2 linked regions of the Phytohabitans houttuyneae genome follow. The protein of the gene in region 2 interacts with the protein of the main gene of each other region in a pairwise test. Links are inferred from orthologs where the notes say so. Each region holds a gene or a part of one and is shown on either strand. Other genes may lie near its edges. The genes, in order: ctaD and Phou_RS14940.

Region 1 (7,417 bases), on a different replicon or contig from region 2:
CCAGCCTGCGCGCGCTCGAGGCGGACATGGATGGCAACTCGCAACCGATCGTGTTCGGCGGCGACCTCAACACCACGCCCGCGATGGGCATCCGGCGGATGCTGCCCGACCAGCTCGTCGACCACACGCGGGCGCTGTCCTCGCTGTACCCGACCACGTGGGCGGTCGGTGGCGCCAACAGCGAGCGGAAGTTCGGCGCCCCGCTCTGGCGGATCGACTGGCTGCTCAGCACGTCCGACGTCACTGTGCACGAGTACGAGTTCGTGGACCCGAAGGGCCTGTCCGACCACCGGCCCCAGCGCGCGGTCCTATCCACCGGCTGAGACGCCCTCGGACAGCTCCCAGAAGGCGGCGTAGCGGCCACCGCGGCCCAGCAGCTCGGCGTGGCCGCCCTGCTCCACGATCCGGCCGCCGGAAAGGAACGCGACCCGGTCGGCTCGCCGCACGGTGCGCATCCGGTGCGCGACCATGACCACGGTCCGGCCGGCCATCAGCCGCTCGATCCCGTCGTGCACCGCCGCCTCGTTCATCGGGTCGAGCGCGGAGCTCACCTCGTCCAGCAGCACGATCGGCGCGTCCTTGAGCAGCGCCCGCGCGATCGAGACCCGCTGGCGTTCGCTGCCGGACAGCAGCGCGCCGGCGCGCGGCCCGCCGCACGTCCCGCAGCGCGCCGTCCAGCAGCGCGAAGCGCTCGGCGGTCCGGCCGCCGGCGCGCAGCACGGGCTGGGCCTGCAGGTACTCGATGACCCGCGCGGTGGCCTCGTGGTCGCGCTCGCGGCGCTCGGCGTCGGCGGCGGCCGTCGCGCGTCCGGTCCAGACCTGGATCGCGGCGACGACCGGGGCGGCGACCAGCGCGGCAAGCCCCAGCTGCCAGTTGAACGCCGGCGGGGCCAGCTATCTGGGCGAGCCGGCTCACGCGTGGCGCCTGGTCCGAGCCGGCCGGCCTGGGACCGCTGGTGAACACGGCCGCCGACGAGTACCACCCCTCGCTCTCGCCCGGCCTGGACCGGCTCTTCTACGTGGCGGGCGGCGACCTCCACCAGGTGGCGACCTCGGCGCTGGCGGTACCGCTCACACCGCGGTGAGCAGCGCGTCCAGCGGCCGCGGCAACGCGTCCCGGGCGATGGCCGCCTCGACGAGCAGCCGCGCGTAACGCGACTTGCGGGTCGCGCCGCTGCCCAGAAACCGCCGCATCTGCGCCTGCGGGTCGCGGCCGCGCCAGGCGGGCTGGCTCTGCAGCGAGCGGAACGATCCGAGGTCGCCCTGCGAGTCGAACAGCGCCTCGACGCCGGTGGTGCCCACAGCGCGGATCAGCTCGTCTTCGAGGTCCTCGACGCAGGTGTAGAAGCCGAGCCGCTCCATGCCGGCCCGGTCGGGCGGGGAGCCGACCCCGGTCGCGACGAGGCCGCGCCGGAAGACCTCCTCCTCGTGCAGGTCGCACAGTCCGGTCAGGCGCATCCAGCCGCCCAGCGGCCCGAGGCCGCGCAGGAACCGGCCGATCGCGTGTGCCCCGCCGATCGGCACGACCACGACCTGCTCGGCCGCCAGGTCCCGGCCGCGGGCGGCGGCGGCCGTCTCGACGGCGATCTGGTCGCTGATGCCCTCGACGAGCACCAGGGCGGCGGCGCTGTCGAGCTTGGCGAGGGCGCGCGCGGTCGCCTCGATCGGCGCGGTCGGGCCGCTCACGTAGCCTTCGAGCGCCCGGCGGGCGAGCGCGCGGCGGGTGGCGAGATCCATGGCGGCTACCGCCCGGTGCTCCGTCGATCAGCGCGCGCCATGGCCGCATCATCGACCACGGGCACGGCCCGGGACAACCGATTTGTTCATGGCGTTCCGGGTGGGGCGGTGGTGGGCGTTTTGACGGACGAATCGGGGAAAGCGGCACGGCCGGGGGTGACTGCTGTGACCAGGATCGAACCGCGGCCCAGCCCGCTGACCGCGCGACCGTGGCCGGTGCGCGAGGAGGTCCGGGGCTCGTTCCTGGCCCGCACGCTGCGCTCCACGGACGCGAAGCAGATCGGGATCATGTACGGCGTCACCGCGTTCGCCTTCTTCATGGTCGGCGGGCTGATGGCGCTGCTGATGCGCGGTGAGCTGGCCCGGCCGGGCATGCAGTTCCTCTCGCCCGAGCAGTACAACCAGCTGTTCACCATGCACGGCACGATCATGCTGCTGCTGTTCGCGACGCCGATCGTGTTCGCCTTCGCCAACTACGTGGTACCGCTGCAGATCGGCGCGCCGGACGTGGCGTTCCCCCGGCTCAACGCGTTCGCCTACTGGCTGTTCGCGTTCGGCGGCACGCTCGTGCTGGCCGGCTTCATCACGCCCGGCGGCGCCGCCGACTACGGCTGGACCGCCTACACGCCCCTGTCGACCGCCGAGCACTCGCCCGGCGTGGGCGGCAACATGTGGGTCGTCGGCCTGGTGCTGTCCGGGCTCGGCACGATCCTCGGCGCGGTCAACATGATCACCACGATCCTGACCCTGCGGGCACCGGGCATGACCATGTTCCGGATGCCGATCTTCACCTGGAACATCCTGCTCACCAGCGTGCTGGTGGTGCTCGTGTTCCCGCTGCTCGCGGCCGCCCTGCTGGCGCTGCTCGCGGACCGCGTGCTGGGCGCGCACGTGTACGACCCGGGCCACGGCGGGCCGCTGCTGTGGCAGCACCTGTTCTGGTTCTTCGGGCACCCCGAGGTCTACGTCGTCGCGCTGCCGTTCTTCGGCATCGTCACCGAGGTCATCCCGGTCTTCTCCCGCAAACCCATCTTCGGGTACAAGGGACTGGTCGGCGCCACGATCGCGATCACGCTGCTGTCGATGAGCGTGTGGGCGCACCACATGTTCGCCACCGGCCAGGTGCTGCTGCCGTTCTTCAGCTTCCTGAGCTTCCTGATCGCGGTGCCGACCGGCCTGAAGTTCTTCAACTGGATCGGCACGATGTGGCGCGGCCAGATCACCTTCGAGACCCCGATGCTCTTCGCGATCGGCTTCCTGGTCACGTTCCTGCTCGGCGGGCTGTCCGGCGTGATGCTCGCGTCACCGCCGATCGACTTCCACGTCACCGACACGTACTTCGTGGTGGCCCACTTCCACTACGTGCTCTTCGGCACGATCGTGTTCGCCGTGTACGCCGGCATCTACTTCTGGTTTCCCAAGGCGACCGGCCGCATGCTCGACGAACGGATCGGCCGCGTGCACTTCTGGCTGACCTTCATCGGCTTCCACACCACGTTTCTGGTGCAGCACTGGCTCGGCAACGAGGGCTTCCCCCGCCGGTACGCCGACTACCAGCCGGACGACGGCTTCACCACGCTCAACACCGTCTCCACGATCGGCTCCTTCGTGCTCGGCGCCTCGACCCTGCCGTTCCTCTACAACCTGTGGCGCTCGTACCGGTACGGCCAGGTCGTGACCGCCGACGACCCGTGGGGCCACGGCAACTCCCTGGAGTGGGCCACCTCCTCCCCTCCCCCGCTGCGCAACTTCGACCGGATGCCGAGGATCCGCTCGGAGCGGCCGGCCTTCGACGCGAAGTTTCCGGAGCTGGCCGCCGGCGGCCAGTCGGACGCCGGCCCGCCCGAGGGTGGCGCCAAGCCGTTGACCAGCGAGTCGCGCGGCGGCGCCACCTACTCCGAAGACACCACCACCGAGCGGTAGCGGCCCCCTACCCGCCGGCGGTGTTCGACGCGGGTCGGACCGGACGGGGGCGAGGCGGCGGGGCCGGCCAGTCGCCGTCCGCGACGATCGACGCGAGGTCGTCCTGACCGGTCAGGTCGTGCCGGGCCGCCGCGCGGAACCCGCTGAGCACCGTGCGGTACCGCTCGCTGTCGTACGGCTCGCGCCCGTAGGTGACCGCGTCGATCGTTATCATCATCTGCCGCCCCGCCGCCACGACCTCGGCTCCACCGATCAGCGCCACCTTGATGAAGGCCAGGTGGGCGGCGTTGCGGGCCTCGCGCCGCTCGGCGTCGTCCTCCGGGGTGTCGTCCGTGAAGTCCTGCAAGACCCTGCGCGCCTTGCTCGCCAACGTCTGAAACGCGATGTAGGCGTCGACACGGTCCTGGTAAAGGCGGTAACGGTCCTCGTGCTCCCGCTGCTCGCGTCGCAGCCGGGTCGCGTGCCGGGCCTGCATGAGGGCGGTCAGGACGCCCGCTCCGGCCGCCACGGCGCCACCGGTGAGCGTCAGCAGTATCGATTCCCACATGCATCGAATGTTGACGGGCCGGTCAACCCCGACGACAGGGGCGTGGTCGGGCTAGATTTTCGGTCGTGCTCGACTATGACCGGGAGGCAAAGCGCTACGACGAGTCGCGCGGGGGTGAGCCGCGCGCGGCCGCGGCGGCCGGCGCTGTCGAGCGGCTCCTGCCGCCCGGCGCGCGGCTGCTGGTCGACGTGGCCTGCGGCACCGGCATCGTCACCACCCGCCTGCGCCGGCCGGGTCGCACCGTCGTCGGGGTCGACCGGTCCACGGGCATGACCGCCGTGGCCGCCGCCCGGCTCCCCGGCGCCGCGGTCGTCGGCGACGCCACGGCGCTGCCCGTGGACTCCGGACGCGCCGACGCGGTGCTGATGATCTGGCTGCTGCACCTCGTGCCGGACCCGGAGCGGATCGTCGCCGAGGCGGCGCGGCTGCTCGGCCCGGCCGGTCGCCTCATCACCACAGTGGACAAGAACGAAGGACCGTTCGCGGTGGCAAGCGACGTCGCGGAGCTGACCGCGCCGCTGCGGCGCCGGCAAGGCGAGCGGCCCGACGGGTACCGCCGGGTCGTCGCCGCCGCGAGCCGGCACGGCCTGGCCCCGGCGGCCGAGACGGCGTTCGTGGGCGCCGGCCAGGGGCGCACGCCGCGGCAGTGGGTCGAGCACATCGGCCGCGACACGATCCCGTGGGCGGACAAGGCCGAGGCGGACGAGCTGTGCCGCGCGCTGGCGGCCCTGCCCGATCAGGACACGCCCCGCCCGGATCCGGTGTACCGCGTCGTCGCCCTCGCCCGCGCCAGCGCGTAGGTTGAGCGCGCTCAGCGGGTGGCTGATATCAGGATGGTCTGCGTCCTGATGCGGTAGCAGCCCTCTTCGGCTATCCGGGCCCGCACCAGGTCGCGCACCGCGGACCGCTGCGCCTCGGTCAGTGGCTCGGCCGGGAGGCTTTCCTGGTACGCGAGGATCGGCTCCGGTTCGTGCACCACGATGTCGCTCGGGTAGCGCTCGGCGGTGACCGCGGAGAAGTGCTCGGCCACCCGCGCGGGCCCGCTGTCGCCGGTGAAGTCGCTGCGGGTGAGCGCGGCGGCGAGGTCGGGGCGGCCGATCGCCGGGCCGAGCGCGTTCAGCTCCCGCAGGTGGTCGCGGCCGTTGGTGCTGACCGCGAGCCGGCCGCCGGGGCGCAGCACGCGGGCGAACTCCGCCAGGCCGGCACCCGGGTCGTCCAGGTGGTAGAGCATGTGGTTGGCGACCACGACGTCGAAGCTGCCCGACCGAAAGGGCAGGCTCGTCGCGTCGCACCGCAGCACCCGCGCGCCGGAGATGGCGCGCAGGCGGGCACACATGGCCGCCGACGAGTCGGTGAGGGTGAGCCGCAGGTCGCTGGCGCCGTCCGCCCACAGCATTCCGGTGCCGGCGCCCACTTCGAGAAGGTCGCCGGAGGCGGGCAGCCGGTCGCGCACCCACGCGTACCACGGCCGCGTCTGCGTGCTGTGCATGTGCAGCGCGATCCGGGCGTCGAGATTGGCGGTCGTCGCGGCGTACTGCCGGCGGGCGTGCTCCGCGGGCGTGGAGTCCATGCCGCCATGCTGCCCGGTCACGCCGCGGACGGACACTGGGTACGGTCAGCGTGTGGCGTACGACCCTTTGGCGGAGAGCGTCCGCCTGATCGCCGACGGGCTGCCGGACCGGCCGGTGCGGCTGAGCCGTCGCCACCGGTTCGCGCCGGTCGCGGTCGACGTCGACGGTGACATCGCCGCGGCCCGCTTCCTGCGCCGCGGCGCCGGCTGCTTCTGGGACGAGACGCACCTGCTGGTCGCCGACGCGCCCGGCGGCTGGCGCCGGCTCGGCAGCGGCGGGTCCTCCCACGGCACCGAGGATCACGCCGGCACGGAGTTCGAGCGGGCCCGGCAGGGCATCGCGCCACACGATGTCGTGGTGGGCGGCGGCGCCGGCGCCCTGCGCGACTCCGACCGCCTGCTGCCCTGGCGGGGTCGCTGGGTGCAGACCGCCTCGCTGCTCGCCGGCAGCGGGATCGCGCGGGTCACGGTCAAGGGGCGCGAGCTGCACGTCCCGTACCACGGTCATCTGGTCGTGGTCTGGCAGACCCGCCGGCCGCCGTCGGTGGCCGCGCACGACGCGGCCGGACGCCCGGTCCGCGCCGTCACCCTGCCGCGCGGACGGTGAACCACCCTTTGCCGGCCGGCCGCCGCGGCGATCGCCGCGCTGCGTGACGAGGCGCCGGTCTGACCCGCGCCTACCCGACCGGCCCGGACCACTCGGGCAGCGTGAGGTCGTGGCCCTCGGCCCTGGCGCGGGCCGCCAGCCGCTGCCACGCCCGCCACCCGGGACCGCCGGCGGTCTTCTTGAGCGCCGCCGGCGGTGCCGCCTCGACCTCGTCCGCGAAGGCGCGGTTCAGCGCGGCGACGATGGCCGGCTCGGGGCGGGGCGCCAGCAGGTACGCCAGCAGCAGCCCCAGCGTCAGGAACGGCCGCACCTCGGCGTCGTCGTGCCACGCGCCCGGCGCGTGGCGGCGGCACCACGCGAGGTACCGCACGGCGGCCTGCGTCGCGTCCGGGCCGAGCTCGACCGCCGACTCGACGAGGGTGGCGAGCGTGCCCGCCGGTTCCAGCAGGTCGTCCGCCCGCACCAGCACGAGGCAGGCGAACAGCCGCGCCACGTGGCCGCGCGCGTCCTCCGGCCGCGCGTAGCTGGACAGCTGCAGCACCTCGCGCGGCGTCCACGGCAGCTCGGCCGGCAGCCGGCGCACGAGCAGCAGCTCCTCGATGCCCTGCCGGTACTCCTCGACCCGCACGCCGTAGTCGAGCGCCGCCATCTCGCACACGATCGAGGCGTCCAGCCGGTCGCGCACCCAGTCGCGCAGCGCGAGCTCGGCGGGGTGCAGCGCGTCCAGCGTCGGCTCGATCACGCTCAGACCGTACTCGCCGGCGAACCGTTGACTTTGACGCTGCGTCAACCTCTACCGTCGAAATCACCGTACGAGATCGGAGGAGGTCGGCGATGGAGTGGTCGATCCAGGACATCGCCCGGCTGGCGGGGACGACGAGTCGGACGTTGCGCCACTACGGGGCCGTGGGGCTGCTGGAGCCCAGCCGCGTGGGGCGCAACGGCTACCGGTACTACGACCAGGACTGCCTGCTGCGGTTGCAGCGGATCCTGCTGCTGCGCGAGCTGGGCCTCGGCCTGCCCGCGATCGCCC
Region 2 (7,354 bases):
GCTGGCCAGGTAGTTTTCCCCGTCTCCGCGGCCGACGACCAGCGGCGAGTTGCGCCGGGCGCCGACCACCGCGCCGGGCACGGCCGAGTCGACGGCGAGCAGCGTGAACGCGCCCTCCAGCCGCTGGCAGACCCGGCGCATCGCCGCGGCCAGCCCTTCCGCGCTGGCCTCGCCCTGGTCGGCCAGCTCGACGGCGAGCAGGTGGGCGGCGCACTCGGTGTCGGTGTCGCTGGCGAACTCGATGCCCTCGGCCTCGAGCTCCGCGCGGAGCTTGGCGAAGTTTTCGATGATGCCGTTGTGGATCACCGCCACGCGGCCGTCGCGGGACATGTGTGGATGGGCGTTTCGGTCGGTGGGGCCGCCGTGGGTGGCCCACCGGGTGTGGCCGATCGCGGTGGTGCCCTCGCCGATGCCGGCGGTGGGTGTCTCGGCCAGGATCTTTTCCAGGTTGGACAGCTTGCCGGCCCGCTTTTCGGTCAGCAGGCGGTCGCCGGCCACCACGGCGACGCCCGCCGAGTCATACCCTCGGTATTCGAGCCGGCGCAGCCCGTCCAGCACGATGCCCAGCGCCGGTCGGGCGCCGACGTAGCCCACGATTCCACACATGGCCCGCAGCGTAACCCACTTTCGCTCACCACGCTTGCTCGAAAGCCCCCCTATCGCTCACCCGACATGAGCGTTTGCGGCAATCGAGGGAAGAATCGGACACCGGACTTGCCCAGCGGGCCGATCGTGGAACACCGTGACTCGCCGCCGTCCTTATCCGGGGAAGATCCGGAGTTTTATCCGGGGGGACAACACCCGATGACATACCCGCCGCCGTACGAGCCGCAACCTGGCACGCATCCGACCCAGCCGGTGCCGCCCCCGCCCACGTCGTCGCCGCCCACCACGCCTTACCCGGCCTACCTCGGTGCACCCGCCGCGCCGCCCCGGCCGCCCCGGTCCAACGGGCCGATCCTGGCGGTGGTGATCGCGCTGGCCGTGCTGCTCGTGGGCGGCGCCGTGACCGCCGGTGTGCTGCTGGTCCGCAGCGGCGACGACCCCGGCACGATCACCACGGACCCCACGCGGGACATCGAGACACCGCGGGTCGAGCAGACCGAGCCGGAGCCCGGCGCCACCGGTGGCTACGGCGCCGACAACCCGGGCGCCGGCCAGAAGGTGGTGTACGAGGTGACCGGCGACGGTCCGGTGAGTCTCGTCTTCGTCAAGGACGACGGCCGGACGCCGGAGCGGGCCACCGACACCGACCTGCCGTGGCGCAAGGAGCTCACGCTCGCGGAGGGCGCCGCCCTGGTCAGCGTGACCGCCATCCGCAGCGCCGGCGGTGAGGGCAGCATCGAGTGCCGGATCACCATCGACGGCGAGGAGGTCGCGAAGAAGTCCGCGAGCGGCACCTTCGCCACCGCCACGTGCTCGAAGCTCATCTTCTAGGCACGCCGTTACGCTGGCCCGGTGACCACCATCGACAGCGATCCCGGCGTGCACCGGATGCGGGTCTTCGGCACCACGATCTTCGCCGAGATGTCGGCCCTGGCCGTGCGCCACGGTGCGGTCAACCTGGGCCAGGGCTTCCCGGACACCGACGGGCCGCCGGAGATGCTGGAGGCGGCCGTCGAGGCGCTGCGCACCGGGCACAACCAGTACCCGCCCGGCGCCGGCGTCCCCGCGCTCAGGGCGGCCGTCTCGGCACACCAGCGGCGGTTCTGGGGGCTTGAGTACGACCCGAACGGCGAGGTGCTGGTCACCGCCGGCGCCACCGAAGCCATCGCGGCGGCGATCCTGGGCCTGTGCGAGCCCGGCGACGAGGTGGTCTGCTTCGAGCCCTACTACGACTCGTACGCGGCCTCGATCGCGCTCGCCGGCGCGGTCCGGCGGCCGGTGACACTCCGCCCCGGCGCCGGCGGGCGGTACGCGTTCGACCCCGCCGAGCTGCGCGCGGCGTTCGGGCCGCGCACCCGGCTGGTGCTGCTCAACTCGCCGCACAACCCCACCGGCAAGGTCTTCACCCGGTCCGAGCTCACCCAGATCGCCGAGCTGTGCCAGGAGCACGGTGCGTACGCGGTGACCGACGAGGTGTACGAGCACCTTGTCTTCACCGACGCGAGGGACGCGCACATCCCGCTCGCCACCCTGCCCGGCATGCGCGAGCGCACCGTGCGCATCTCCTCGGCGGGCAAGACCTTCTCGTGTACCGGCTGGAAGATCGGCTGGGCGAGCGGCCCCGCCGCCCTGGTCACCGCGGTGACGCGGGTCAAGCAGTTCCTCACGTACGTCAACGGTGGGCCGTTCCAGCCCGCCGTGGCCGTGGCGCTGGATCTGCCGGACAGCTACTACGAGGGCTTCCGCGCCGGGCTGCAGGCGCAGCGCGACCAGCTCGTGGCCGGCCTGACCGACGCCGGCTTCGGTGTGCTCCCGTCCGAGGGCACCTACTTCGTGACCACCGACATCAGCCCGCTGGGCGGTACGGACGGCATGGAGTTCTGCCGCTCGCTGCCCGAGCGCCTGGGTGTCGCGGCCGTGCCGACCGAGGTGTTCTACGACGACCCGCAGGCGGGAAAGCGGCTCGTCCGTTTTGCCTTCTGCAAGCGCCCGGAAGTGATCGACGAGGCCGTGCGCCGCCTGCGCGGAGCGCGAGCGGGCTGAGCGTGACCAGCGGCGCGGGGTGAGGCCGCGGGAGCAACGGTCCGGACCACCGCGGACATCGCGGTAGCTCGGGTCTTCTCGCTCTTGCTCTTAAAGAACCGTCAGCGCAACTCCTTCTGCGCGGGTTCGGACGCCGCGTCGGGCTGTGGGCAGCGGGTGGCGGGCCGGCCGTGACCGGGTGGCGCGGGCGGGCGAGGCCGAGCCGGTGGTCCGCTAACGACGTGTCCCGTGAGCTGGTTTTTCGTACGTTCGACCATGGCGGATCACCCGGCTGCGATTGTTCTTGAGCGAAGCGTCGTCGATCTCGGTCAAAACAGAAAATCCGTTTGTGCCCAAGAAGTGGTGGTCGTCAGCGAAGCGCTTGGTCAGGCCGGGAATTCCGTTTACCATTCGTGGCAGACATTCGGATCGCGTGGGAAATGAGCACCCGTGTCAGAAACCGCGACGGCGGACAAGCCGTTTGATGCCCTGGTAGAGGTGTTGTTGCAGGTCCCCGCGCTGAGGGATCAGGCCGAGCGCGACCGCGTGGTCAACGATACCGCCGCTGTCCTGCGTCGCGCGTTCACGACTCGACGCGCTTCCGATACGCGCGGTGATCTGTTATCGCTGATCCATTCCTACAGCCTGCTCAGCGGCGGCGTGGTGGCCTTCAGCAGCATCGTGGCGGACCGGTATCCGGAACCGTCGGCTCTGCGTGCGCACGACCTGGCCCGCGAAATCAGGGGATCGTTGCTGCTCTCGGCACCTGATCGTCAGGATCTGTGTCGAATGCTCGGCGAGGTTGGCATTACGGCGGTTTTCAAGGCGCGCGGCGAGCTGTCCGAGGTGCCGGAGCTCAAGGACTTCGGCGTCTGGGAGGACTGGGCCGCCGTAATCCGGATCATGGAGCGGCAGCCTGCCCCCGAGGGCGAGGCGCCACCGCTGCTCGGATTCGTCGTACGCCTCGCCGACCTCGTCGACCGCACGCGGGCCGGTGCCCTGCGGCGCTGGGCGGCGAGCGTCGCCGGCGGTCTCGGTGCCACCGAGTCGATCGCCGCGGCGCTGGGGCCAGAGGAGCGGGACGACGAGGACCTCGGCGCGCCACGCCGGCGCCCGGCCGGCGCCCGCACGATCCGGGGCGGCGTGCCCCTTCAAAACCGCAACTTCACCGGCCGGGTGGAGCTGCTCGACCGCCTCGCCCGCACCCTCGCCTCGGGGTCCAAGGCGGCGGTGCTTCCGCACGCTGTTCACGGCATGGGTGGCGTCGGCAAGACCCAGCTGGTGCTCGAGTACGTGTACCGCCACCTGGATGACTACAACCTCGTCTGGTGGTTGCCCGCCGACTCCGCCTCCGGCGTGCTGACCTCGCTGGAGCAGCTCGCCCGGGAGCTCGGGATCCGACCGGGCGACAACGCGCAGCAGACCGCCCGCCTGGTGCTCGACGCCCTCGCCGCCGGAGCGCTGAAGTGGCTGCTGGTGTACGACAACGCCAACGACCTCGACTCGATCGACGAGTACGTGCCCTCCACCGGTGGAGATGTCGTCGTCACGACGCGCAACAGGGAGTGGGCGGCCGTCGGTCTGTCCATCGAGGTTGACGTCTTCCAGCGCGAAGAGAGTGTCGAGCTGCTGCGGCGGCGGACCGGAAACGGGATCAGCGAGGAGGACGCCGACCGCCTGGCCGAGCGCCTCGGCGACCTGCCGCTGGCGCTGGAGCAGGCGGCGGCCTGGCACCTGCTCACCCAGATGCCGGTCAGCCAGTACATCGGTCTGCTGGAGCAGCATCAGAAGGAGCTGCTGTCGGAGGGGAAACCGGCCGGTTACCCCATGTCGGTGGTCACGTTCGTGACGCTGGCGCTGGATAAGCTGCGCGCTGACGCCCCGGCCACGGCGCAGCTGCTGGAGCTCTTCGCCTTCCTGGGTGGTGAGGGAGTCTCGGTGTCGCTGCTGCGCTACGGCCGCGACGCGGACGTCGTGCAGCCCTTGCGCGCGCTGCTGGGCGACACGATCAGGATCAACCGCGCGGTCCGCGACCTCAACCAGTACGGCTTGGTCAAGGTCGACAACGACCAGCGCCTCGAGGTGCACCGCCTCGTCCAGAGCGTGCTCCACGACCTGCTCGACGAGCAGCGGGCCGCGGAGACGCTGCGCAGCGCCCAAAACCTGCTGGCCAAGGCCAACCCGGGAGACCCCGACGAGGAGGACGACCGCACCGCCCTCGACCGGCAGCGCGAGATCGGCCCGCACCTGCGCCCGGCCAAGATGATCACGGCGAAGCGGATGGAGGCGCGGTCGACGGTGCTCGACCATATCCGCTACCTGTACAACATGGGCGACTACGAGAACAGCCGCCGGCTCGCCGACGACGCGGTCAAGGAATGGGAGAGCGACGACAGCCACCCGCGGTTGGGTCCGGACGGCGAGTTGACGCTCCAGGCCAAGGCCCACATCGCGAACGCCATGCGCGCGCTCGGTGAAAGCGCGCCGGCCGACGAGCTGACCAACGACACCTACGCGCGCATGCGGCGGTTTCTCGGCGAGACCGCCAAGTCGACCCTGGTGCTGGGCAACCAGATCGGCCAGGCCATGCGTATCCGTGGCGAGTACGCGGACTCGCTTACATTCGATCGGGAGTCGCTCGACCGGCACAAGGAGGTGAAGGATCTACCGGAGCACTACATCCTGCGTGCGCAGTCCAACCTGGCGGTCGCCCACCGCATGGTCGGCGACTTCGTCGAGGCGGCGCGGCTGGACCGGGAGATCGTCGATCGGATCGAGGCCAGGGGCCGCTCCGACAACAGCTTCCGCGCCCTGGAGACGTACATCAACATCGCCCGTGACTACTACGGGCTCGGTGCCTATCAGGCCGGGCTCGCGGTGCTGGAAGGGTGGCGCGGTGCGCTGATGGAGAGGCGCAGCAGCGGCCACCGCATCGTGCTGCTGTCCGGCCGGACGTACGGCATCACGCTGCGCAAGGCCGGCCGGCTGCGGGAGGCGGCCGACGTGCTGGGCGAAAACCTGGAGCAGACCCGGCGCCGGTTCGGCGAAAACCACGAGTACACCGTGGCCGCCCTGTCGAGCTACGGCAACGCGCTGCGGCAGCTGGGTGACGTGTCCGGCGCGCTGGAGCTGATCGTGGACGCCTCAGGCCGCTACCGCGAGTTTTTCGGCGAGCACCACCCCTTGACGCTCATCACCGACATCAACGAGGCCGTGGCCCGGCGGGCCCAAGGTGACAACGACGCCGCGTTGGCACTGGACCTCCGCGCGTACGAGCTGCTCGCCGAGGTGCTCGGGAGCGACCACCCGTACACGCTCTGCGCGGGTACGTCGCTCGCCACCGACTACGCCCTGCACGGCGAGGCGGCCAGAGCCCGGGCCTTGTCGACGGAGGTGCTGGAGCGCAGCCGGGTGACATCGGGCGGTCCGCACGAGGCGCGCGACAACGCCGAGCACCCGTACCTGCTGGCTCGCGCGGTCAACCTCGCTCACGACATGCGCGCGACCGGCGACGGGGACGAGGCGGCGGCACTCCTGCGCGACGCGGTGTCCGGCCTGCGCCAGACGTTGGGCGCCACCCATCCCGAGGTCGTCGACGCGGAGCAGGGCAAGCGGCTCGAGGGCGACGTCGAGGCGCCGCCCACCTGACCGCGAGCCTTCTCAGGTGGCGTTGGCGGCCCGCCAGCGCTCGTGCAGCTGACGCTGGCGCTGCTCGGCACGTCGCGCCACGGCGGTCGGCACCGGCTCGGCGAGCAGCGCGTCGGTGAAGTGCCGCAGGTGCGCGGCGAACCGGGCACCGACCGGCGTGAGCGCTCCCGAGCCTTCCAGCGTCGCGAGGCTCTGAGCCACCTGGAGGCGTGCGTTCGCGAACTCCTGCTCCGCCGCGTCGGTCACGCCGGGTACACCCCGCAGCGCCCGCCACGTGTCCGCCACGCCGGCGAACGCGTACACACCCTGCAACAGGCCGGCCAGCGGCCGGGCGTCGGTCCGCCACGGGGCGAAGTACCGGCGTTCGTCGGCCGGGTCGCTCAGCTGCACGAGGTCGAGCAGGGCGCTGAGCTTCGCGTGCTGGTACTCGTGGACCAAGGTGACCGCGAAGTCCGCGGCGGTGGCCGGCCGGGTCAACCCGAAGACGCCGAACACGTGCCGGATCGTGGCGCTGCGTGCCGAGCGGCCGTCGCCTTGCAGGGGCACGAGCGCGCGCAGGCCGGCGGCGATCTCGGCGGCCCGGTACGGCACGCGCTCGGTGAGCAGGTGCCAGGCCTCGGTGAAGAGCTCCTGCCAGTGTGCGAACTCGGCGGCCGACAGGCGGGGGGCCGGGGGAGCGTGGTAGCCGTGCCGGTAGGGATCGACATCGTCGAGCGCCAGCTTCGCCCGGACCGTGCCGGAGCCGGCCACGAGCGTCCGGACCGGTTGCCAGCCGTCGTCCGCCGCGCCGGTCACGGTGACGGGGCCGCGGCCGGCGTCGACGGTCAGCGTCCCGCCCGCGCTGGTGACCCGGGCGTGACGGGCCTCGCCGACCGCCAGCCGGCCCACTCCGGGCAGCGCGACGGCGCCGTCGCGGACCGGCACCGTCATCTCGGTGTCCACGCGAGCGGCGGCGCAGGTGACGGCCGCGACCGCGCCGAGGTGCGCCACGTCGTCCCGCTCGGCGCGTCCCTGCGCGACCGCCCGGCTGACGATGGCGACCCAGGCCCCGACCAGCGGCGAGCCCAGCACCCGGGCC

Evidence for each region.
Region 1: the proteins of Phou_RS14940 (region 2) and ctaD interact in binary tests that used the Escherichia coli proteins (3 or more experiments, as listed by UniProt). The link is inferred for Phytohabitans houttuyneae from one-to-one orthologs.

What each region holds. Positions count from the first base shown.
Region 1 is NZ_BLPF01000002.1:1,771,454-1,778,870, reverse strand. Bases 1,378-4,285 are described here. They hold ctaD (aa3-type cytochrome oxidase subunit I), read left to right. Parts: upstream 1,378-1,911; coding sequence 1,912-3,660; downstream 3,661-4,285. Other genes in these bases: Phou_RS31190 (class I SAM-dependent methyltransferase), read left to right, coding at 4,273-4,285; Phou_RS31195 (hypothetical protein), read right to left, coding at 3,668-4,207; Phou_RS31205 (TOPRIM nucleotidyl transferase/hydrolase domain-containing protein), read right to left, coding at 1,378-1,737. In the rest of the region: Phou_RS31215 (endonuclease/exonuclease/phosphatase family protein), read left to right, coding at 1-323; Phou_RS53280 (hypothetical protein), read right to left, coding at 309-566; Phou_RS54620 (hypothetical protein), read left to right, coding at 957-1,085; more of Phou_RS31205, read right to left, coding at 1,072-1,377; more of Phou_RS31190, read left to right, coding at 4,286-5,007; Phou_RS31185 (class I SAM-dependent methyltransferase), read right to left, coding at 5,019-5,777; Phou_RS31180 (hypothetical protein), read left to right, coding at 5,830-6,384; Phou_RS31175 (hypothetical protein), read right to left, coding at 6,455-7,126; Phou_RS31170 (MerR family transcriptional regulator), read left to right, coding at 7,219-7,417. UniProt on the Escherichia coli protein: Cytochrome bo(3) ubiquinol oxidase is the terminal enzyme in the aerobic respiratory chain of E.coli that predominates when cells are grown at high aeration.
Region 2 is NZ_BLPF01000001.1:3,372,095-3,379,448, forward strand. What follows is about bases 709-3,553. They hold Phou_RS14940 (pyridoxal phosphate-dependent aminotransferase), read left to right. Parts: upstream 709-1,458; coding sequence 1,459-2,649; downstream 2,650-3,553. Other genes in these bases: Phou_RS14935 (MmpS family transport accessory protein), read left to right, coding at 805-1,437; Phou_RS14945 (hypothetical protein), read left to right, coding at 2,878-3,072; fxsT (FxSxx-COOH system tetratricopeptide repeat protein), read left to right, coding at 3,127-3,553. In the rest of the region: glmS (glutamine--fructose-6-phosphate transaminase (isomerizing)), read right to left, coding at 1-606; more of fxsT, read left to right, coding at 3,554-6,276; Phou_RS14955 (HEXXH motif domain-containing protein), read right to left, coding at 6,289-7,354. UniProt on the Escherichia coli protein: Shows aminotransferase activity with methionine and histidine as substrates, and to a lesser extent also with phenylalanine.